DNA from 4 places in the Klebsiella sp. A52 genome. Region 3 is predicted to be linked to each of the others. Evidence: predicted binding sites of a transcription regulator. Region 3 holds the regulator's gene; each other region holds the start of a gene.
What was found. Region 3 encodes PhoB, which activates phosphate uptake and scavenging genes when phosphate is short. Its sites were predicted from a motif close to CTGTCATAAAACTGNCNNAT; they were not measured.
Positions count from the first base shown of each region.

Region 1: glpT (glycerol-3-phosphate transporter) is a predicted target of PhoB. The motif match lies at 3,411-3,430, and genes of this name have one in related genera.
Region 2: pstS (phosphate ABC transporter substrate-binding protein PstS) is a predicted target of PhoB. The motif match lies at 2,309-2,328, and genes of this name have one in related genera.
Region 4: uvrB (excinuclease ABC subunit UvrB) is a predicted target of PhoB. The motif match lies at 2,915-2,934, and genes of this name have one in related genera.

Region 1 covers NZ_CP074437.1:2,903,587-2,909,085, forward strand. Annotated here, with positions in the region: gene glpC (anaerobic glycerol-3-phosphate dehydrogenase subunit GlpC) at 1-418, opposite strand, end outside; gene glpB (glycerol-3-phosphate dehydrogenase subunit GlpB) at 415-1,674, opposite strand; gene glpA (anaerobic glycerol-3-phosphate dehydrogenase subunit A) at 1,664-3,286, opposite strand; gene glpT (glycerol-3-phosphate transporter) at 3,557-4,903, shown strand; gene glpQ (glycerophosphodiester phosphodiesterase) at 4,913-5,499, shown strand, end outside.
Region 2 covers NZ_CP074437.1:1,338,578-1,344,076, forward strand. Annotated here, with positions in the region: gene glmS (glutamine--fructose-6-phosphate transaminase (isomerizing)) at 1-1,441, shown strand, start outside; gene KGA69_RS06210 (hypothetical protein) at 1,610-2,188, shown strand; gene pstS (phosphate ABC transporter substrate-binding protein PstS) at 2,415-3,455, shown strand; gene pstC (phosphate ABC transporter permease PstC) at 3,581-4,540, shown strand; gene pstA (phosphate ABC transporter permease PstA) at 4,540-5,430, shown strand; gene pstB (phosphate ABC transporter ATP-binding protein PstB) at 5,477-5,499, shown strand, end outside.
Region 3 covers NZ_CP074437.1:173,258-178,756, reverse strand. Annotated here, with positions in the region: gene sbcC (exonuclease subunit SbcC) at 1-1,356, opposite strand, end outside; gene sbcD (exonuclease subunit SbcD) at 1,353-2,555, opposite strand; gene phoB (phosphate response regulator transcription factor PhoB) at 2,775-3,464, shown strand; gene phoR (phosphate regulon sensor histidine kinase PhoR) at 3,486-4,781, shown strand; gene brnQ (branched-chain amino acid transporter carrier protein BrnQ) at 5,194-5,499, shown strand, end outside.
Region 4 covers NZ_CP074437.1:4,822,837-4,828,335, forward strand. Annotated here, with positions in the region: gene pmrB (two-component system sensor histidine kinase PmrB) at 1-441, shown strand, start outside; gene uvrB (excinuclease ABC subunit UvrB) at 647-2,662, opposite strand; gene bioD (dethiobiotin synthase) at 3,273-3,953, opposite strand; gene bioC (malonyl-ACP O-methyltransferase BioC) at 3,946-4,701, opposite strand; gene bioF (8-amino-7-oxononanoate synthase) at 4,685-5,499, opposite strand, start outside.

The DNA of each region.
Region 1 (5,499 bases), 2.3 Mb from region 3:
ATTTTGGCAGCGTGCGGCGATGGTCGATTTTCAGCGCCGCATCGAGCAGGCGGCGCACCGGTTTTAAACCGGTCGTGGCGTTGACCAGCGGCGCAAAAGGCGTGGAAAGGGTACCCATCAGGTCGGTATGGCTGAGGATAGCATCGCGCAGGGTCGGTGTTTGCTGGCTGTACTGCGCACGCGCGCGTTGAATGATATCGCCGATTTTCACATCAGATGGACAGGCCACCTCGCAGCGTTTGCAATTAATACAATATTTCAGCGCGTCGTCGTACAGCGCGCCATCTTTCAGACGCAGACGTTCGCCGTCCGGCCCCGCCTGTTTCGGGCCAGGATAGCGCGGATTCACCCGGCTCACCGGGCAGGCGGTGGTACAGACCGTACATTTTATGCAGCTTTCAAAGCGGGTATCATTCATGGTCGGCCTCCTGCAAGGTCGTGGATCTGTCTGGCGGCATGCAGCGCGGTGACGGCGCAAACGCCGCCGCCGCAGCCGAGTTGAATGGCATCGAAACCGCCGAGCAGCGAGCCGATAGCGAAAAGATTACTCAGCGGCTGGCCGAGCAGGTGTGGGCGTAGCATGGGGTCCGTCTTCAAACCAAAGCGTTGCCACGGTTGTGACGCGAAGAAATCACGCTGATACCAGCTATCGCGCGCCAGCGTTTGCTGCAGATCGAGGCCGAGGATCGGTTCGCGCACGCTATCACGGGTGGCGACGAGACCGTTACTGAAAAAGCTACCGCTCGCCAGCACGGTAAAGCGCGGGCGCAGCGCGATATCGCCGTGATTTCGCGTCCAGACGGCCTCGACGGCGCCCTGCTGATGGCTGATTTTCACCACTTCGTCACCGGCAAGCCAGGTACCGCCGGTGCGGATGAACTGACGCTGAAGCTGGCTATGCAGGCGCATCCCCGGCACCGAAGGCGGTAGCGTCGGCAGCAGGCGCAGCGGGCAGGGCAGATGTTCCTGTAGCCAATGCCAGAGGCGATTATCCGCGAGCCCAAAACAGGCGGGCATCATCAGCAGCTCGTACTCTTGCGCCAGCGGCAGCAGCGCGGACTGCAGGGCAGGCCACAGGTTTTCATCATCAAGCACGCGGGCGATGTTGGCGGCACGGAACTCCGTAGGGTTATCGCGCAGCACATCAAGCAGCGGTAAATCAATCTCCGCGGCGGTGGCATTCACTCCGCTCTGCCCGAGGGCGGCGGCTGCCAGGTGCGGCTGAAAATCGGCAAAACCGCTAATCCCTACCAGGCATACCCGTTGCTGCGCGAAGGGCGCCAGCGGAACCTCTTCCGGCGACAGCCACGCCGGGCGCAACGTCCCCAGCGGCGTCACCCGCAGATGAGGTTGGCGCGCTTCGCCTTGCATGTTCGCGCCGCAGGCGGCCAGCAGCATTTCGGTCTGCCTGGCGTATTCGAGCACCGCGTCTGCGCCGAGGCGGGAGTAAGGGTGTTCAGGCAGCTGAACGGCCAGTTGCTGAAGACCTTGTGCGACGTCTGTGACGGTATCACCGTTCGGCAGCGCCGAGAGCAGGTCTAACGAAGCAGAGGAAAAGTGCAGCGCGCTTTGCCCGCGGCTGATTATCACGCAGCGTAGGCCGTATTGATTCAGCGCCAGCCCGCACAGTAGACCGGCTAGTCCGCCGCCGACGATGGCGCAATCAAATTTCATCCTGATGCTCCTTTTGCAGTCCGCATAAGCCGAGGTAGACCCAGCGGGTAAATTCACTTTCGCGCAGCGCGTCGCCCCAGGCGATGGGCTGAACGCCCTTCCAGCGTTCATTAAGAAATTCCGACAGCTGAGTTAACGACTGCGCCGGTGTGGCGACGTTGAAGCGCTGTAGCAGCCCGGCGGCGCGGCAGGCGCACAGTTCCCCCTGGCAGGTGCCCATACCGACTCGGGTCCGGCGGCGCAGGTCGAGCAGATTCTTCACCGCCAGATTCTCTACCGCGTACTGCACTTCCCCGGCGGTGACCGCTTCACATTCACAGACCAGGCTGCGGTGCTGGCGGCTGTCGCCGAGCCATGCCGGGGTGCGGTCGCCGTGGCGATAGACCGCCGACCCGCGCAGGGGCGTCGGTAGCGAGATAATCTTTTTCAGCGTGGTTTCTGTGGCTTCCTGGGAACCCGGCAGCGGACGCTCCGCGGTACGGCACGGCTCAGCATTGCCGAGTTTGCGGCAGACGGCGTCGCTGGCCCATTCCGCCATCAGACGGTAGGTCATCAACTTACCGCCGGTAATGGTGATAAAGCCTTCCATACCGTCGCGCGCGGCGTGGTCGAGCAACACAATACCGCGGCTGACGCTGCGTCCGCTGGGATCGTCATCGCTGGCGACCAGCGGACGGACGCCGGAGTAAGCGCGTAGTACTCGGGTACGTCCCATGATCGGCGCCAGTTTTTCACCTTCGCGCAGCAGCGTATCGACCTCTTCCGTCGTCACCCGGTTATCGTCAATTTCGTCATAAGGAATATGCGTCGAGGTGGTGCCAATCAGCGAGATGGTATCGCCGGGCACCAGAATATCGGCATCCGCCGGCTTGCGGCAGCGGTTAATCACCTGGTTATTAATGCGGTGGTCGAGGATCAGCAGCGAGCCTTTTGCCGGGAACATGGAGATGCGCAGATCGGCGTATTCCGCGATGCGTTGGCCCCAGATCCCGGCGGCGTTGACGACGACCTGTGCACGCATACTGCGCGCTTCACGGCGTTGATGATCGTAGATCTGTACGCCGTACACACGATCGCCCTGACGTAGCAGGCCGGTAACCTCGCAGCCGGTGAGGATCTGCGCGCCGTGTTCGCGGGCGTCGAGCATATTAGCGGCCGTCAGGCGGAACGGATCGACGGTGCCGTCCGGTACCTGTACGGCGCCAAGCAGCGTCGGGTTGACCGCGGGTTCCAGACGCAAAGCTTCAGCGGGGGTAAGCGGTTTGGCATCGATACCGGCCTGCTGACAGGCGTTGATAAAGGTTTGCTGCCAGGCGATGTCATCTTCGGGTAGGGTGATAAACAGCCCGTTGGTGGGTTCAATGCAGTGGCGGGCGATGCGGCGTAAAATGCGATTCTCGCTGATGCATTCGCGCGCGGATTCGCCATCGGTGACGGCATAGCGTGCGCCGCTGTGCAACAGACCATGGTTACGGCCGGTGGCGCCGGTGGCGATATCGTGCCGCTCAATCAACACTACGCGTAACCCGCGCAGGGCGCAGTCGCGGGCGATTCCCGCGCCGGTGGCGCCGCCGCCAATAATCAGCGCATCAAATTCTTGCGTCTCGTCCATCTTCCGGTCCTCTACTTTCGTTTTACACCATTTAGCCATATCAAAAGTGTGGAATGTTTGATTTCGAGCATATTTGCGCGCAATTCGAGCGTTTGCTGTGATTTTGTGCTCACAATGGAAAATTTTGTCATATATCTGTAACAAAATGTGCGATATTTCACAGTATTAGTTCTACGCTTTGCCTACCATCGCGACCTAATTAGAAGTGCGTGAATAAATTAGATTTTTTGCGTCGATGTCAGTGAAACAGCAATGGCCACGGAGGCTGATATGTTAAGTATTTTTAAACCCGCAGCGCATAAAGCGCGTTTGCCGGCGGCGGAAATCGACCCGTTGTATCGTCGATTACGTTGGCAGATCTTTATTGGCATCTTCTTCGGTTATGCCGCTTACTATCTGGTTCGTAAGAACTTTGCGCTGGCGATGCCTTATCTGATTGAGCAGGGGTTCTCTCGTGGCGACCTCGGTTTCGCGCTTTCCGGTATCTCCATCGCCTACGGATTTTCGAAATTCATCATGGGATCGGTCTCCGACCGCTCGAATCCGCGCATTTTCCTGCCCGCAGGGTTAATTCTGGCGGCGCTGGTGATGCTGGTGATGGGCTTCGTGCCGTGGGCGACTTCCAGCATCATGATCATGTTCGTATTGCTGTTCCTTTGCGGATGGTTCCAGGGGATGGGCTGGCCGCCGTGTGGTCGTACCATGGTGCACTGGTGGTCGCAGAAAGAGCGCGGCGGGATTGTCTCAGTGTGGAACTGCGCGCATAACGTCGGCGGCGGTATTCCGCCGCTGCTGTTCCTGCTGGGGATGGCGTGGTTTAACGACTGGCACGCGGCGCTGTATATGCCGGCTTTCGGCGCGATTCTGCTGGCCATTTTTGCCTTCGCGATGATGCGTGATACCCCGCAGTCCTGCGGTCTGCCGCCGATCGAAGAGTATAAAAACGACTATCCGGATGACTATAGCGAAAAGCACGAAGAAGAGCTGACGGCGAAGCAGATCTTTATGCAGTACATTCTGCCGAACAAGCTGCTGTGGTACATCGCTATCGCTAACGTCTTCGTTTATCTGCTGCGCTACGGCATTCTGGACTGGTCGCCGACCTACCTGAAAGAAGTCAAACACTTCGCGCTGGATAAATCCTCCTGGGCCTACTTCCTCTATGAGTACGCGGGCATTCCGGGCACCCTGTTGTGCGGCTGGATGTCGGACAAAGTATTTAAAGGCAACCGCGGCGCAACCGGCGTGTTCTTTATGACCCTGGTGACGATTGCCACTATCGTTTACTGGCTGAACCCTCCGGGTAATCCGGGCGTCGATATGGCCTGTATGATCGTCATTGGCTTCCTGATTTACGGCCCGGTGATGCTGATCGGTCTACATGCGCTGGAACTGGCGCCGAAAAAAGCTGCCGGCACCGCTGCGGGCTTCACCGGTCTGTTCGGTTATCTCGGCGGTTCCGTAGCCGCGAGCGCCATTGTTGGCTATACCGTCGATTTCTTCGGCTGGGACGGCGGCTTCATGGTAATGATTGGCGGTAGCGTACTGGCGGTTCTGCTGCTGATTATCGTCATGCTTGGCGAGCGTCGTCATCATCAACAACTGAAACAAGCCTAAGGAGCGGCGATGAAAATGAAACTTACCGCGCTAATGAGCGGAATGATTTTGGCCAGTTCGGCGCTGTGCTTCAGCGCCGTCGCGGCAGAGAAGATTGTCATCGCCCACCGCGGCGCCAGCGGGTATCTGCCGGAACATACCCTGCCGGCGAAAGCGATGGCTTACGCTCAGGGGGCGGATTACCTTGAGCAAGACCTGGTGATGACCAAAGACGACCGGCTGGTGGTGTTGCATGACCACTATCTCGATCGGGTAACTGACGTAGCGCAGCGTTTCCCGCAGCGGGCGCGTAAAGATGGTCGTTTTTACGCTATTGACTTTACCCTGGCCGAGATTAAGTCGCTGAAGTTCACCGAAGGTTTTGAGCCGAAAGATGGTAAAAACGTGCAAACCTATCCCGGGCGTTTCCCGATGGGTAAATCCGATTTCCGTATTCATACCTTTGAAGAAGAGATTGAGTTTGTACAGGGGCTAAACCATTCGACGGGTAAAAATATCGGTATCTACCCGGAAATCAAAGCGCCGTGGTTCCACCATCAGGAAGGCAAAGATATTGCCGCCAGCACGCTGAAAGTGCTGAAGGAATATGGCTACAC
Region 2 (5,499 bases), 1.2 Mb from region 3:
TCTGGTGCACTGGGAGCTGGAACAGGGCGGCACCTTGCGTGAAGCCGTACTGCGCGCAATCCCGCAGCTGCGCGGTGCCTATGGTACGGTGATCATGGATACCCGCGATCCGGGGACGCTGCTGGCGGCACGCTCCGGTAGCCCGCTGGTCATTGGCCTGGGCATGGGCGAAAACTTTATCGCTTCTGACCAGCTGGCGCTGCTGCCGGTGACCCGCCGCTTTATCTTCCTCGAAGAGGGCGATATTGCCGAAGTTACCCGTCGTACGGTGGTTATTTTCGATAAATCCGGCGCGGAAGTGAATCGCCAGGAGATCGAATCTAATCTGCAGTATGACGCCGGTGATAAGGGGATTTATCGCCACTATATGCAGAAAGAGATTTACGAACAGCCGAACGCGATTAAGAACACCCTGACCGGGCGTATCAGCCATGGCGAGGTCGATCTCAGCGAACTGGGGCCGAATGCCAACGCGCTGCTGTCGCAGGTTGAGCATATCCAGATTGTTGCCTGCGGAACCTCGTATAACTCCGGGATGGTCTCCCGTTACTGGTTCGAAGCGTTAGCCGGTGTGCCGTGCGATGTCGAGATTGCTTCCGAATTCCGCTACCGCAAATCCGCGGTGCGCCGCAACAGCCTGATGATCACCCTCTCCCAGTCCGGTGAGACGGCGGATACCCTGGCGGCGCTGCGCCTCTCTAAAGAGCTTGGCTATCTGGGGTCGTTGGCCATCTGCAACGTTCCGGGCTCCTCGCTGGTGCGCGAGTCCGATCTGGCGTTGATGACCAAAGCCGGTACCGAAATCGGCGTGGCATCGACCAAGGCCTTTACCACTCAGCTGACCGTGCTGTTGATGCTGGTGGCGAAGCTGGCGCGTCTCAAGGGCCAGGATGCGGCTATCGAGCAGGATATCGTGCATGGCCTGCAGGCGCTGCCGAACCGTATCGAGCAGATGCTGTCGCAGGATAAGCGCATCGAACAGCTGGCGGAACGTTTCTCCGATAAGCAGCACGCGCTGTTCCTTGGCCGCGGCGATCAGTACCCGATCGCGCTGGAAGGGGCGCTGAAGCTGAAAGAGATCTCCTACATTCATGCTGAAGCCTATGCGGCGGGCGAGCTGAAACACGGCCCGCTGGCGCTGATTGATGCCGAAATGCCGGTTATCGTGGTGGCGCCGAACAACGAACTGTTGGAAAAACTGAAATCCAATATTGAAGAAGTTCGCGCCCGCGGCGGTGAACTGTACGTCTTCGCCGATGGAGACGCCGGTTTCAGCGGCAGCGACAACATGCACATCATCGAGATGCCGCATGTCGAAGAGGTGATTGCGCCGATCTTCTACACCGTGCCGCTGCAGCTGCTGGCTTATCACGTTGCGCTGATCAAAGGCACCGACGTTGACCAGCCGCGTAACCTGGCGAAATCGGTGACCGTAGAGTAATCAGGCTGTACGGACCGACACTCTTTTGAGTGACGCTATAATCCGGTATTTCTGCAAAGGGATGCCGGATTTTTTTATCCGCTATCAACGGTTGATAGTGTGTTTGTGGATAGAGTTACGCCATTGCTTATAAAAAACCATTAAATTTTACTCAGTGGCGATTCTAAAATGAAAAACTTATGTGGTAATAATTTCTTAGCGCTTCTCAAGCATGGTGTGGAAATCGATCAACTTATCAAGCGAAGAGATAGAGATGAGATCGCGCAGCATACAACAACAGATATGATGAGCTTGTCTCATGGGCAACGCTTATCATCTTCCCCGCTAGTTCCTGCTTGTATTTATTTGATATTAATTGTTATTTTTTCAGTTAATGCGGCTTTTATATTGCAGAGTCTCCAACTTACTCCGCCCCGTTTTCTGGCTTTCTACTTTCCGCTGCTCTTAGGGGTTATTGTTATAACTAGCGTAGCTGCAGGGTTAGTAGGTCGAGGTCATGCTGTTGGATTACGTATTTTTATGTACCTATATCTCGCCAATTTGTTTATTTTTTGTATAGTGCTGGCGCTTGCCGTCATCGCAGATGAAGCTATTGCTGCCAATAAGGTCATTCTTTTTATGTGTGAGATAGCCGTACTCTGGTTAGGCCGTAGATTGATGAATGGAACGGCTTTTACCCTGTTTACGCTTTATCGCCGTACGATCAGGCTTGCTATGGTTGCCCAACATCTCAACGTTGCCAGATGATTTTACGTTATCCATAATCATGTAATAAAAGCAAAATCTTCCTGTCATATGACCAAAAGATAAAAATGTAATTAATTGATATTATTAATTTTATTTTAGGTTTTCTTACTTTCCCCTGGTGTGTCATAAAACTGTCATAATTCGTACATTTTACTGTCACCTGTTTGTCCTATTTTGCTCACCATAGCTTCGAAACAACGGTTTACGAATCCCAGCAGGAGACATTATGAACGTTATGCGTACCACCGTCGCAACAGTTGTCGCCGCGACCTTATCGATGAGCGCTTTCTCTGCTTTCGCAGCAGCAAGCCTGACTGGCGCAGGTGCAACTTTCCCTGCTCCGGTGTATGCCAAATGGGCTGATACCTATCAGAAAGAAACGGGCAATAAAGTTAACTACCAGGGTATTGGTTCCTCTGGCGGCGTTAAACAGATTATTGCCAACACCGTGGATTTCGGTGCTTCTGATGCTCCTCTGGCTGATGACAAACTGGCGCAGGAAGGCCTGTTCCAGTTCCCGACCGTGATCGGCGGCGTGGTGCTGGCGGTTAACCTGCCGGGCGTTAAATCCGGCGAGCTGGTGCTGGATGGTAAAACCCTCGGCGACATCTACCTGGGCAAAATCAAAAAATGGGATGACGAAGCGATCGCTAAACTCAACCCTGGCCTGAAGCTGCCGGCTCAGAACATCGCTGTGGTTCGCCGCGCAGATGGTTCCGGTACTTCTTTCGTCTTCACCAGCTATCTGGCGAAAGTGAACGAAGAGTGGAAATCTAAAATTGGCGCAGGATCTACCGTAAACTGGCCGACCGGTCTGGGCGGTAAAGGCAACGACGGTATCGCGGCCTTCGTTCAGCGTCTGCCGGGCGCGATCGGCTACGTCGAGTATGCTTACGCTAAGCAGAATAACCTGGCTTACACCAAACTGCTGTCCGCTGACGGCAAGCCGGTCAGCCCGACGGAAGATAACTTCGCTAATGCGGCGAAAGGTATCGACTGGAGCAAGTCCTTCGCTCAGGACCTGACTAACCAGAAAGGTGAAAATGCATGGCCGATCACCTCAACCACTTTCATCCTCGTCCACAAGGCCTCCAATAAGCCGGAGAATACCGCGGAAGTGCTGAAGTTCTTCGACTGGGCATATAAAAACGGCGGCAAAGAAGCGAATGCGCTGGATTACGCCAGCCTGCCGGACAGCGTGGTTGAGCAGGTTCGCGCCGCATGGAAAACCAACGTGAAAGACAGCAGCGGTAAAGCGCTGTACTAATACCCGCGGAATGTCGAGCTGCCGGCTAGCTTCCTGCAGCTCGAATTATTTCGGGTATAGCATTACCTTTGCCCGTAAGCTCAGTAAAATGCTGGCTTTTTGGGCCCGAACTTAAAGAGTAACCTATGGCTGCAAGCAAGCCGGCATTCAACCCTCCGGGGAAAAAGGGTGACATGATCTTCAGCGCGCTGGTAAAACTGGCTGCGCTGATTGTGCTATTGATGCTGGGTGGCATCATCGTTTCCCTCATCATCTCTTCATGGCCAAGTATTCAGAAATTTGGCTTTTCCTTTTTGTGGACCAAAGAGTGGGATGCGCCGAATGAAATCTTCGGTGCGCTGGTACCGATTTACGGGACTCTGGTTACCTCCATTATCGCGTTGTTGATCGCCGTTCCGGTGAGCTTCGGCATCGCGCTGTTCCTGACTGAACTCTCCCCGGCCTGGCTAAAACGCCCGCTGGGTATCGCTATTGAGCTGCTGGCGGCGATCCCAAGTATCGTATACGGCATGTGGGGCCTGTTTATTTTCGCCCCGCTGTTTGCGACTTACTTCCAGGAACCAGTCGGCAACGTCCTGTCGACGATCCCGTTTGTCGGCGCGCTGTTTGCCGGCCCGGCGTTCGGTATCGGCATCCTGGCGGCCGGCGTCATTCTGGCCATCATGATCATTCCTTATATCGCCGCGGTAATGCGTGACGTCTTCGAGCAGACGCCGGTGATGATGAAAGAGTCCGCTTATGGGATCGGCTGCACCACGTGGGAGGTGATTTGGCGCATCGTGCTGCCGTTTACTAAAAACGGGGTGATTGGCGGCGTCATGCTTGGTCTGGGGCGCGCGCTGGGCGAAACCATGGCGGTCACCTTTATCATCGGCAACACCTATCAGCTCGACAGCGCTTCGCTGTATATGCCGGGCAACAGTATTACCTCGGCGCTGGCCAATGAATTCGCGGAAGCGGAAAGCGGCCTGCACGTAGCGGCGCTGATGGAACTGGGCCTGATCCTGTTCGTTATCACCTTTATCGTTCTGGCCGCGTCGAAGTTCATGATTATGCGTCTCGCTAAGAACGAGGGGGCACGCTAATGGCAACGATCGAATTGCAAACCACCGCCGAACTGGCGGAATCCCGTCGCAAGATGCAGGCTAAGCGCCGCCTGAAGAACCGCATCGCCCTGACCCTGTCGATGGCGACCATGGCATTCGGCCTCTTCTGGCTTATCTGGATCCTGATGTCGACCATCACGCGTGGCATCGACGGCATGAGCCTGGCGCTGTTCACCGAAATGACGCCGCCGCCGAATACCGCGGGCGGCGGTCTGGCGAACGCCCTGGCGGGCAGCGGCCTGCTGATCCTGTGGGCGACCGTCTTTGGTACGCCGCTGGGTATCATGGCCGGTATCTATCTGGCGGAATATGGCCGTAAGTCGGTACTGGCGGAAATCATCCGCTTTATCAACGATATTCTGCTTTCCGCGCCGTCTATCGTCGTGGGTCTGTTTGTCTACACCATCGTGGTGGCGCAGATGCAGCATTTCTCCGGCTGGGCGGGCGTTATCGCGCTGGCGCTGCTGCAGGTGCCCATCGTGATTCGTACCACTGAAAACATGCTAAAGCTGGTGCCGGATAGCCTGCGTGAAGCAGCCTATGCGCTGGGGACGCCGAAATGGAAGATGATTTCCGCGATCACCCTTAAGGCGTCGGTATCCGGCATTATGACCGGTATCCTGCTGGCCATTGCCCGTATCGCCGGGGAGACGGCGCCGCTGCTGTTCACCGCGCTCTCCAACCAGTTCTGGAGCACCGATATGATGCAGCCGATCGCCAACCTGCCGGTGACCATTTTTAAATTTGCCATGAGTCCGTTCGCGGAATGGCAGCAACTGGCATGGGCCGGGGTATTGATTATCACCCTGTGCGTCTTGCTGCTGAATATTCTGGCGCGCGTTGTCTTCGCGAAGAAGAAACACGGTTAATTTTTGCGGCGCGGCCTAAGCGGCGCCGAATGAGGAAGAGATTGAGATGAGTATGGTGAACGCGAATCC
Region 3 (5,499 bases):
TGAGGCGTTTTCCGCGCTCTGTAGCTGCTGCAGACGCAGGAACAGCGGCTGCAGCTGGCGATGGAGGGTTGAGAGCTGCTGGCGCAGCGGGCGGGCGGCGGCATGCTGTGCCAGCTCGCGGCTGACCTGCTGCGCGTCGAGGGTTAGCGCGGTGGCCGGCAATTCGCCGAGCTTACGGCTGGCATCCTGCAGGCGCTGCTGTAGCGTCAACTCTTGCTGAGCGTCGCGGTTAAGCTGCTGGAAGGTGGCTTTCCAGCCTGCCAGCGCCGTACTCCACTGCAGGAATCGCTCGTGCGCTTTAAGCCACTCATGCAACGATTGCTGGCTGGATTCTAGTTGAGCCAGACGTTGTTGGGCTGCCAGGCGGATCCCGGCGCGACGGCGCAGGCTGTCCTGTAAGCGAGTATTTACTTCCTCAACCTGACGGCGGGTTTGCGCCAGCGCGGTACTGTGTTCCTGCAGCCGCGACCATAATGGTCGCAGTTGCTCTGCCGGCTGCGCGGTTTGTAGCGCCGCCAGCTGCGGCGCGGCGGCTTCCTGCGCCAGTAACGCCTGCTGTAAAGCGGCCTGCGCCTGGGTGGCTTCCGCGTTTAGCTCCTGACGGCGGCGTAGCCACTGTAGGGCATTTTGCTGGCGGGTCTGTTCGGCAAGCTGCTGCTGTTCTTCAGCAGTAAGTACTTGCAAACTTTGCTGTAACGCCTGCTGCTGCTCATCATTTAACAGTACGACGCCGGAGGCCTGCGCCTGCAGCTTTTCCAGCTCAATGCGGGCGAGTTTATGTTTTTCAAAGACCTGCGCGGAAATTTGCCCGTAAATTTCAGTCCCGGTCAGCTCTTCCAGCAGCTCGGCGCGCTCTTTCGGTTTGGCATTGAGGAAAGCGGCGAATTGTCCCTGCGAAAGCAGCATTGAACGGGTAAAGCGCCCATAGTCGAGGCCGGTAATTGATGCCGTCAGCTCCAGTTTGTCTTTGACCTTGTCGGCAAGAATTTTACCGTCGTCGCAGCGCGCCAGCTCAACGCGCGGCGCCTGTAGATTGCCATCCGGCTGGTTGCGGGCGCGGTTCTGGCTCCAGAAGGCGCGATAGGCGGTGCCCCGGACCTCAAATTCAACTTCCGCCAGGCACTCGGCGGTGTCGCGGGTCATCAGATCGTTTTGCGATTGCGATACGCTGCTCAGGCGCGGCGTTTCGTGGTACAGCGCGAGACAGATGGCATCTAACAGGGTGGTTTTCCCGGCGCCGGTCGGCCCGGTAATCGCGAATAACCCATTGCTGGCGAATGGTTCAGCGGTAAAGTCGATTTTCCATTCGCCTTTCAGCGAGTTAAGGTTTTTCAGGCGTAGGCTCAGGATTCTCACAGGTGTTCCTCACCGTTCAGGCTATGCAGCGTTTCCGTAAACAGTTGCTCCAGCCGCTGTTGCTGCGGAGCATCAAGAGTTTCCAGCGCCAGGCGGCGGGCAAACACCTCTTCCACCTGCAGTTCGCTCAGCGTTTCTCGCTGAACGCCGGCCAGAATGCGTTCACGCTGGGCGCGACTGCGGCGCACCAGCAGCACTTCCACCGGCAGCGCTTCGGTCTGCTGCTGAATTTTTCTTTGGATATCGTGCAGATATTCATCGCTGGTGATTTCGATATCCAACCAGACCGGCGGCTGCTGCGCGCTATCCTGCCACTGCTGAAGCTGTTCGGTGATGCTGGCGAAATCACCTTTCAGTACCGCCAGCGGCTGGGTGATCGGCACCGGCAGCGGCGTCACCTCGCTGAGCTTGCCCTCGCTGAATGAGACCAGATTAACGCTTTTGTTTTTTCCGGTTTCATCAAAACTCAGCGGCAGCGGCGAACCGCTGTAGCGAATATGCTCGCAGCCGCCGACCATCTGGGCGCGATGAATATGACCGAGCGCGATGTAATCGGCGGGCGGGAAGCGGTTGGCCGGGAAGGCGTCAAGGGTACCGATATAGATTTCACGGACCGCGTCGCTTTTGCTGGCGCCGACGGTGGTGAGGTGGCCGCTGGCAATAATCGGTAATACGCGTTCGCCGCGCAGGTCGCAGGCCTGCTGATATTGCTGCTGATAATAGTCGCTGATGGCGGTGAGCAACTGCTGCTGTTTTTCGCCGCTGGAGTGGCCAGCCTGGCTGACCACCAGTTCGCGCGGGCGCAAAAACGGCACCGGGCAGAAGACCGCGCCGGGCGTGCCGTCGCGCCGCGGCAAGATAAAGGGCGCGTGGCCGGCGTTGGCGACCACGGTGGTTTTCAGGAAGGCGAGAATTTCGCGCGATTCGTTTAACGTCGCCACCGAATCGTGGTTGCCCGCCAGCACCACCAACTGGCAGCCGGTTTGCTGCAGCTGAACGACAAAACGGTTATACAGTTCGCGGGCGTAGCTCGGCGGAGAGCCGGTATCAAAAATATCGCCGGCGACGATAATGGCATCCACCTCGTATTCCTGCGCGCGCGCCAGCAGCCAGTCGAGAAAGGCGGCGTGTTCGTCCGCGCGGCTTTTGCTGTAGAAGTTCTGGCCGAGATGCCAGTCGGAGGTATGAAGGATGCGCATAAAAATTCCGTTGCGATAAAAGCCAGGCGGCCATTATAACGTTGATCCTGCCGCCCGTATTCCTTTTGCCCTATTACGGCGAGACAGGATGCGTTAAGTGCGTGTCATCATTCAAAATCCGCATTCATCAGACGGTCATTTTTTCATAAATCTGTCACAAATCTGACGCATAATGGCCGCGCACTTCTATACTGATGGCTAAAAAACACAGGGTAAATAATGGCGAGAAGAATTCTGGTCGTTGAAGATGAAGCTCCAATCCGCGAAATGGTCTGCTTTGTTCTGGAGCAAAACGGCTTTCAGCCCGTTGAGGCGGAAGATTTTGACAGTGCGGTGAATCAACTCAATGAACCCTGGCCCGATTTGATTCTCCTCGACTGGATGTTGCCGGGCGGATCGGGGCTACAGTTTATTAAACAGCTTAAGCGCGAAGCGATGACCCGCGATATTCCGGTGGTGATGCTGACGGCGCGCGGCGAAGAAGAAGATCGCGTTCGCGGTCTGGAAACCGGCGCGGATGATTATATTACCAAGCCGTTTTCGCCGAAGGAGCTGGTGGCGCGAATTAAGGCGGTGATGCGGCGTATTTCGCCAATGGCGGTTGAAGAGGTGATTGAGATGCAGGGGCTGAGCCTGGATCCTTCCTCGCATCGCGTCATGACCGGTGAAAATCCGCTGGATATGGGGCCGACCGAGTTTAAATTATTACACTTCTTTATGACCCACCCGGAACGCGTATACAGCCGTGAACAGCTGCTGAATCACGTTTGGGGAACCAACGTTTACGTTGAAGACCGGACGGTGGATGTGCATATTCGCCGCCTGCGCAAAGCGCTGGAACATAGCGGCCATGACCGAATGGTACAGACGGTTCGCGGCACGGGATATCGTTTCTCCGCCCGTTTCTGAATTTTGACAGGAGTGTGACCCGTGCTGGAACGGCTGTCATGGAAAAGGCTGGCGCTTGAGCTTTTCTTATGTTGTATCCCGGCCCTGATCCTCGGGGCGTTTTTCGGTCATCTGCCGTGGTTTTTACTGGCGGCGGTGACCGGGTTGCTTATTTGGCATTTCTGGAATTTGTTACGTCTGTCATGGTGGTTGTGGGTCGATCGCAGTATGACGCCGCCGCCGGGAAGCGGCAGTTGGGAACCGCTGCTGTATGGTCTGCATCAAATGCAGATGCGTAATAAAAAACGTCGCCGCGAGCTGGGAAGCCTTATCAAGCGCTTTCGCAGCGGGGCGGAATCCTTACCCGATGCGGTGGTGCTGACCACCGAAGAGGGCGCCATCTTCTGGTGTAATGGCCTGGCGCAACAAATCCTTAATCTACGCTGGCCGGACGATAGCGGGCAGAATATCCTCAACCTGCTGCGCTACCCAGAGTTTGCTAACTATCTGAAAAACCGTGATTTCACCAAGCCCCTTAATCTGGTGCTCAATAACGCCCGTCATCTGGAAATTCGCGTGATGCCTTATAGCGATAAACAGTGGTTGATGGTGGCGCGCGATGTCACGCAAATGCACCAGTTGGAAGGCGCGCGGCGTAACTTTTTCGCCAACGTCAGCCACGAGCTGCGCACGCCGCTCACCGTACTGCAGGGTTATCTCGAGATGATGCAGGAGCAGGTGCTGGAAGGGCCGACGCGGGAAAAAGCCCTGCATACCATGCGTGAGCAAACGCAGCGGATGGAAGGGTTGGTGAAGCAGTTGCTGACGCTCTCGCGTATTGAAGCCGCGCCGGTGCTGGCGATGAACGATAAAATCGACGTCCCGATGATGCTGCGGGTGGTTGAGCGCGAGGCGCAAACGCTAAGCCAGGGTAAGCATCAGTTGCACTTTAGCGTCGACGAAACGCTCCAGGTGATGGGTAACGAAGAGCAGTTGCGCAGCGCGATTTCCAATCTGGTGTACAACGCCGTAAACCATACGCCAGCGGGAACCGAGATCCGCGTCGTCTGGCAGCGGGCGCCGCACGGCGCGCTGTTTAGCGTTGAGGATAACGGCCCGGGCATTGCGCCTGAGCATCTACCCCGGCTAACCGAGCGGTTCTACCGCGTCGACAAGGCGCGCTCCCGGCAAACCGGCGGCAGCGGTTTAGGGCTGGCTATCGTGAAACACGCGGTCAGCCATCACGAAAGCCGGCTGGAAATCGAAAGTACGGTCGGGAAGGGAACGCGCTTTAGCTTCCTGCTGCCGGAACGTTTAATTGCCAAAAATGTCGCCTGACGTGGCGTTTGTCAGCTTTCCTTGCCAATGACCAGCTTCGGCTGGTCATTTTCATTTGCAGTCAACTTTACGTTGCGTATTAAACGAACGCCTGGTTATTTATTGTTCGCATGATTAGCCACGCGTTTTGCGTCGTTATGGTCAATTAATCCAGGTTCAAAATCATAGTTAGCATAATCATCTGGTTTTACGATCCCACCTTGCTTTAAAACGTTATAAGCGTTTAAATTGCCCCCTATGCAGTCCCGGTAAGACTGCTTTTGCGTGGTAATTCAAAAAACAATTCTTTTCCACGCCGCTTCGAGAGCATATCTCGCTGAGTTTACAGGCAATGGCCGCTGTATCATCCCGAAAGGAAGGCACGGTATTTTTCCGTTTTTACAACACCACATCCACAGGCAGTAATGAATTTATGACCCATCAGTTAAAATCTCGCGACATCATCGCGCTGGGCTTTATGACCTTCGCGCTGTTCGTTGGCGCAGGCAACATTATCTTCCCTCCGATGGTTGGCTTACAGGCCGGCGAACACGTCTGGACCGCAGCCATTGGCTTCCTGATCACCGCCGTGGGTCTGCCGGTGCTAACGGTGGTCGCGCTGGCGAAAGTCGGCGGCGGCGTTGAGCGTCTGAGCTCGCCTATCGGCAAAGTTGCGGGCATTCTGCTGGCCGTGGTGTGCTACCTGGCGGTTGGGCCGCTGTTCGCGACCCCGCGTACC
Region 4 (5,499 bases), 430 kb from region 3:
GAGCCCCTGCAGGATGAGCTGAAAACAATGCTCGAAGCGCGCCAGCAGACCCTGGAGATAGAAAGCGGCGCAGGCGAGGATCTCATTTCCGGAGATGCGACGCTGGCGCGGGTGATTTTACGCAATCTGGTGGAGAATGCGCACCGCTATAGCCCCGCGGGGTCGAAGATTAAGATTTCGGTAAAACCGGGAAATACGCCGATTCTGGCAGTAGAAGATGAAGGGCCGGGCATTGATGAGGCCAAGAGCGGCGAACTGAGTAAAGCATTTGTCCGCATGGACAGCCGCTATGGCGGAATAGGCCTCGGTTTAAGCATTGTCACCCGCATCGCTCAACTTCACGATGCGCAATTCTTTTTGCATAACCGCCAGCCCGGGCCGGGCGTCCGAGCCTGGGTGCTGTTCCCGCGCAGTTCGCGTCAGAAGGTTAATACCCATTGATGGAAGAAGGCGACCACAATCACAAAGGCGGTCGCAATGGCCAGATATTCACGGTTAGTCAGTTTTTGCATGGCGCTATCCTCATTAAACTGAGGATAGTTTGGCTGAAGAAAATTAAGCCAACATTAAGATCCTAAGATAATAGCGTGACGGCAATTGCAAATTACGCATTGCCGTCATTTTTTAACCGTTCCCCGTATCGCCCTCACGATGCCGCAATAAACAGTTCGCGTAGCTGATGCAATTGATCGCGAATCTGTGCCGCTTCCTCAAACTCAAGGTTCTGCGCGTGCTGCATCATTTGCCCTTCCAGCTCGTGGATCTTCTGCTGCAGCGCTTTCGGCGTCAGTTCGACGCTATCGGCTTCCACCGGAGAACGGGCTTTACCGCGGCCTTTGGCTTTGGTCTTCGCGATGTTCTGACCCAGCGCCAGAATATCGACCACTTTCTTATTAAGCCCCTGCGGCACAATACCGTGCTCTTCGTTATAACGCTGCTGCTTCTCGCGGCGGCGTTCGGTTTCACCGATCGCCTTCGCCATCGATGGCGTGATTTTATCGCCGTAAAGGATCGCCTTGCCGTTAACGTTACGCGCCGCGCGGCCGATGGTCTGGATAAGCGATCGCTCGGAACGCAGGAAGCCCTCTTTATCGGCATCAAGTATCGCCACCAGCGATACTTCCGGCATATCCAGCCCTTCGCGCAGCAGGTTGATACCCACCAGCACGTCGAACTCGCCAAGACGCAGATCGCGAATAATTTCCATGCGCTCGACGGTATCGATATCGGAGTGCAGATAGCGCACCCGCTCGCCGTGCTCTTCCAGGTATTCGGTTAAATCTTCCGCCATGCGTTTGGTCAGCGTCGTCACCAGTACGCGCTCATTAATCGCCGCACGGGTACGGATTTCTGATAACAGGTCGTCGACCTGCGTCGCCACCGGACGCACCTCGATGACCGGATCCAGCAGCCCGGTTGGGCGGACGACTTGATCTACCACCTCATCGCCGGATTTTTCCAGCTCATAGGCGCCCGGCGTCGCCGAAACGTAGATAGTCTGCGGCGCCAGCGCTTCAAACTCTTCGAACTTCATCGGCCGGTTATCCAACGCCGACGGCAGGCGGAAGCCATATTCCACCAGCGTCTCTTTACGCGCCCGGTCGCCGCGGTACATACCGCCGATTTGCGGGATAGTCACGTGCGATTCATCGATAACCAGCAGGCCATCCGCCGGCAGGTAGTCGAACAGCGTCGGCGGCGGCTCGCCCGGCCCGCGGCCGGAGAGAAAGCGCGAGTAGTTCTCAATTCCCGAGCAGTAGCCCAGCTCGTTCATCATCTCGAGGTCGAACTGAGTGCGCTGGCTCAGCCGCTGCTCTTCAAGCAGTTTGTTGTTCGCCAGCAGTACCTTGCGGCGGTCAGCGAGCTCGTCTTTGATCTCTTCCATCGCCTGAACGATACGCTCGCGCGGCGTAACGTAGTGGGTTTTCGGATAGATGGTATAGCGTGGAATGGACGATTCAACGTGGCCGGTCAGCGGGTCAAACAGCGATAGCCGTTCGACCTCTTCGTCAAACAGTTCAATACGCAGCGCGATATCATCGGATTCCGCCGGGAAGACATCGATAACCTCGCCGCGCACGCGGAAAGTGCCGCGCTGGAAGGCCTGATCGTTGCGGGTGTATTGCAGTTCGGCCAGCCGGCGCAGGATCGCCCGCTGATCGATCAGCATGCCGGTGGTCAGGTGCAGCATCATCTTCAGATACAGATCCGGATCGCCAAGACCGTAGATGGCGGAAACCGAAGCCACCACCACCACGTCGCGCCGTTCGAGCAGCGCTTTGGTGGCCGACAGACGCATCTGCTCAATGTGTTCGTTCACCGAGGCGTCTTTTTCGATAAAGGTATCCGAGCTCGGAACGTAGGCTTCAGGCTGATAATAATCGTAATAGGAGACAAAATACTCCACCGCATTCTCGGGAAAGAACTCTTTCATCTCGCCATACAGCTGCGCCGCCAGGGTTTTGTTCGGCGCCAGCACCATCGTCGGGCGCTGTAAATCAGCGATAACGTTGGCGATGGTGAAGGTTTTCCCCGAACCGGTTACCCCAAGCAGGGTCTGATGCGCAAGGCCATCTTCCAGCCCCTCTTCCAGGCGGCGGATGGCTTCGGGCTGATCGCCGGAAGGACGGAATGCGGAGTGCAGCTTGAACGGTTTGCTCATATTTCAGGACCTGAAGATGGGATTGGCCAGCAGGTGTTTAATTCTACCCTTCAGTTTGACTTTTGCCAATAAATAATACTGGATATAAAAACAGTATCGCATTATTGTATGGCGGTAAACGGACGCGTTGTACTCTGACGGCGGGCGTAAAATGCGCGCTTTGCGGAATAATCCACCAGCCTGTGTGGTTATCCCCAGAAACATTTATCATTTAACATTTGTCAAGCAAGGTAATGAATCTTTTATGGCAGCCGGTGACACTTTTCTGACAGCCATTGCTTTTATTTAACTTGCTGAAATAAAACATAATTTACCAAAAGACGGGTTTCGCGCCAATTTGCTCGCAGGCCGCGTACTCTCTAGCTTACCGCAAGTTTTCTAACTCTAATACACAAGGTTATCCACAGGAATAGTGGATAACTGTCTGCAGGCCGCGAGGTCTGCCACCCGGCAGAAAAGTCTCATCGGACCAAAGCCCGCGACTAAAAAAAATTATCGAATTTTTTTTGATATTTATCAGCTAAAGACGGCTGGATTTTTTGCGTTTTCTGGACCACATTTCATCGTCCTGTCAACAAAAAATAGAGCCGTCTCGCAGGCTTATGCGGGATTATTGCAGTGGGCTCAGATCCAGGTACTGCGCGAGATCCTTACGCTGCGATGCGTCGGCAAGCCAGGGAATTTCCCCCAGCAGCGGCGCTGGCAATACCCGCGTTAAGGTTTGCAGATATTCGCGATGGCGTTTACCCGGCGGCTGGATATCGTTGGCGATCCAGCCCACCAGCGGCAGCCCTGCCTTGCGTACCGCCTGGGCGGTGAGCATCGCGTGATTGATACAGCCAAGTTTAACGCCGACGACTAAAATCACCGGCAGTTGTTCCTGCTGCGCCCAGTCGGCGAAGGTCAGGGTTTCCGAGAGCGGCGTAAACCAGCCGCCCGCCCCTTCCACCAGCACCCAATCGGCCAGGCGTTCCAGCTCGCGTAAGCCGCAGGAAAGCGTGGTCGCGGCGATTGGTCGTCCTTCATCGGCGCTAATAATATGCGGCGAGGTCGGCTCGGCAAAGGTATAAGGGTTAACCTGTTCATAGCGCAGCGCTACCCGGCTATTGCGCTGGAGGGCCAGCGCATCTTCATTGCGTAACCCGTGTGCGGTCAGGTCGCTACCGGAAGCCACCGGCTTATAGCCCGCGGTGTTAAATCCCAGCTGATTCGCCGCCTGCAGCAGCGCGCTGCTGGCGACCGTTTTACCGACTTCAGTATCGGTTCCGGTAACGAAGAAACGTTTAGTCACGTTCAATGACTCCTGTAAAAAGATGATACGTCAGCGGGCACTGGCCCTGCTGTTGCGGCCAGGCCAGCTGCAGTTCGCGCAGCTTGCCACGGCTAAGCGGCGCAGACGACCGCCCCTGGTGTAAATGGGTGGCGCCAATGCCCTTTAGCGAGCGCATGGCGCTTAACGCGTCGGCGAACGGTAAGCTAATCTGATGCACGACGCCTTCGGCGCGCAGGCCGCTCAGCGCCGCCCTTACCGCCTGTTCGCTGAGAAAACGGTTAGCATGGGGATGGTCGTCGACCGCCCGCCACGCTTGATTGAGTTCCGGTAGCGATCCGGCGAGCAACGTGGTGAACGCTACTCGCCCGCCGGGCCGCACCACCCGGTACAGCTCGCCGATTGCCGCGCTTAGCTCGTCACACCACTGCACCGCCAGGTTACTCCATGCCAGATCGAAGCAGGCATCCGGCAGCGGCAGCGCTTCGATATCGCCCTGCAGATAATGCTGCGCGGCGTCGTTGCGTTGCGCCTGCGCCAGCATCCCGGCGGAGAGATCCAGCGCGGTAACTTCGCTTCCCGCTTCGCGCCAGTAACGGCTCATGCTGCCGGGGCCGCAGCCGGCATCGAGCACCCGGGAAAAATCGCTCCGCGCCAACTGGCGCAGCAGCAATTCAGCGCTGCGGCGCTGCAGCTCATCATGTTGCGTATAGCCGCTGGCCGCCCGACCAAACGCCGCGGCGACCGCCAGCTTATTCACCGTGGTCATGCAGCACCTCCAGTAAACGAGCAATGTCCTCAGCCTGATGAGCGGCAGTCAGAGTCAGGCGCAGGCGAGCGCCGCCGACGGGAACCGTCGGCGGGCGAATAGCGGTAGCCCAACAGCCGGCCCCGCGTAGGCTGGAGGCCAGGGCCAGCGCTCGCGCGTTGTCGCCGACAATCAGCGGCTGAATCGCGCTCCGGGAATCGGTCAGCCCCAGCGCAACATCGCCCATTCCTGCGCGGAACTGACGGATGCGGGCGCTCAAGATTTCCCGCCGCTGCTGGCCCTCATCGCTGCGAATGACCCGCAGGGCCGCGCTCAGCGCCACCGCCTGCGCCGGCGGCATCGCGGTGCTGTAGATAAGATGACGGGCAAACTGCAGCAGATAGTCGGCCATCGATTCATTGCACAGTACCGCCGCGCCGCTCACCCCAAACGCCTTGCCGAAGGTGACCACCAGCAGCTCCGGACGAACCGCCTGCGTATGACAGCTTCCGCGCCCTTCATCGCCAATCGCCCCGATTCCGTGAGCATCATCAACCAGTAATAATGCTCCGGCGCTGCGGGCTGCCGCCTGAATGTCAGCCAGCGGCGCGCTGTCGCCGTCCATGCTGAAAATCCCTTCGGTAACGACTAACTGCTGGCCGTCCAGCGGTTTCGCCAGCAGTTGAGCGAGCTGTTGCGGGTCATTGTGGGTAAAGCGGCGCAGCTGCGCCGGGCTGAGGCTTGCCGCCTCCAGCAGGGAGGCATGGCTCAGGCGATCGGCCACAATACGATCGTCTTTTTCCGCCAGCGCGGCAATCA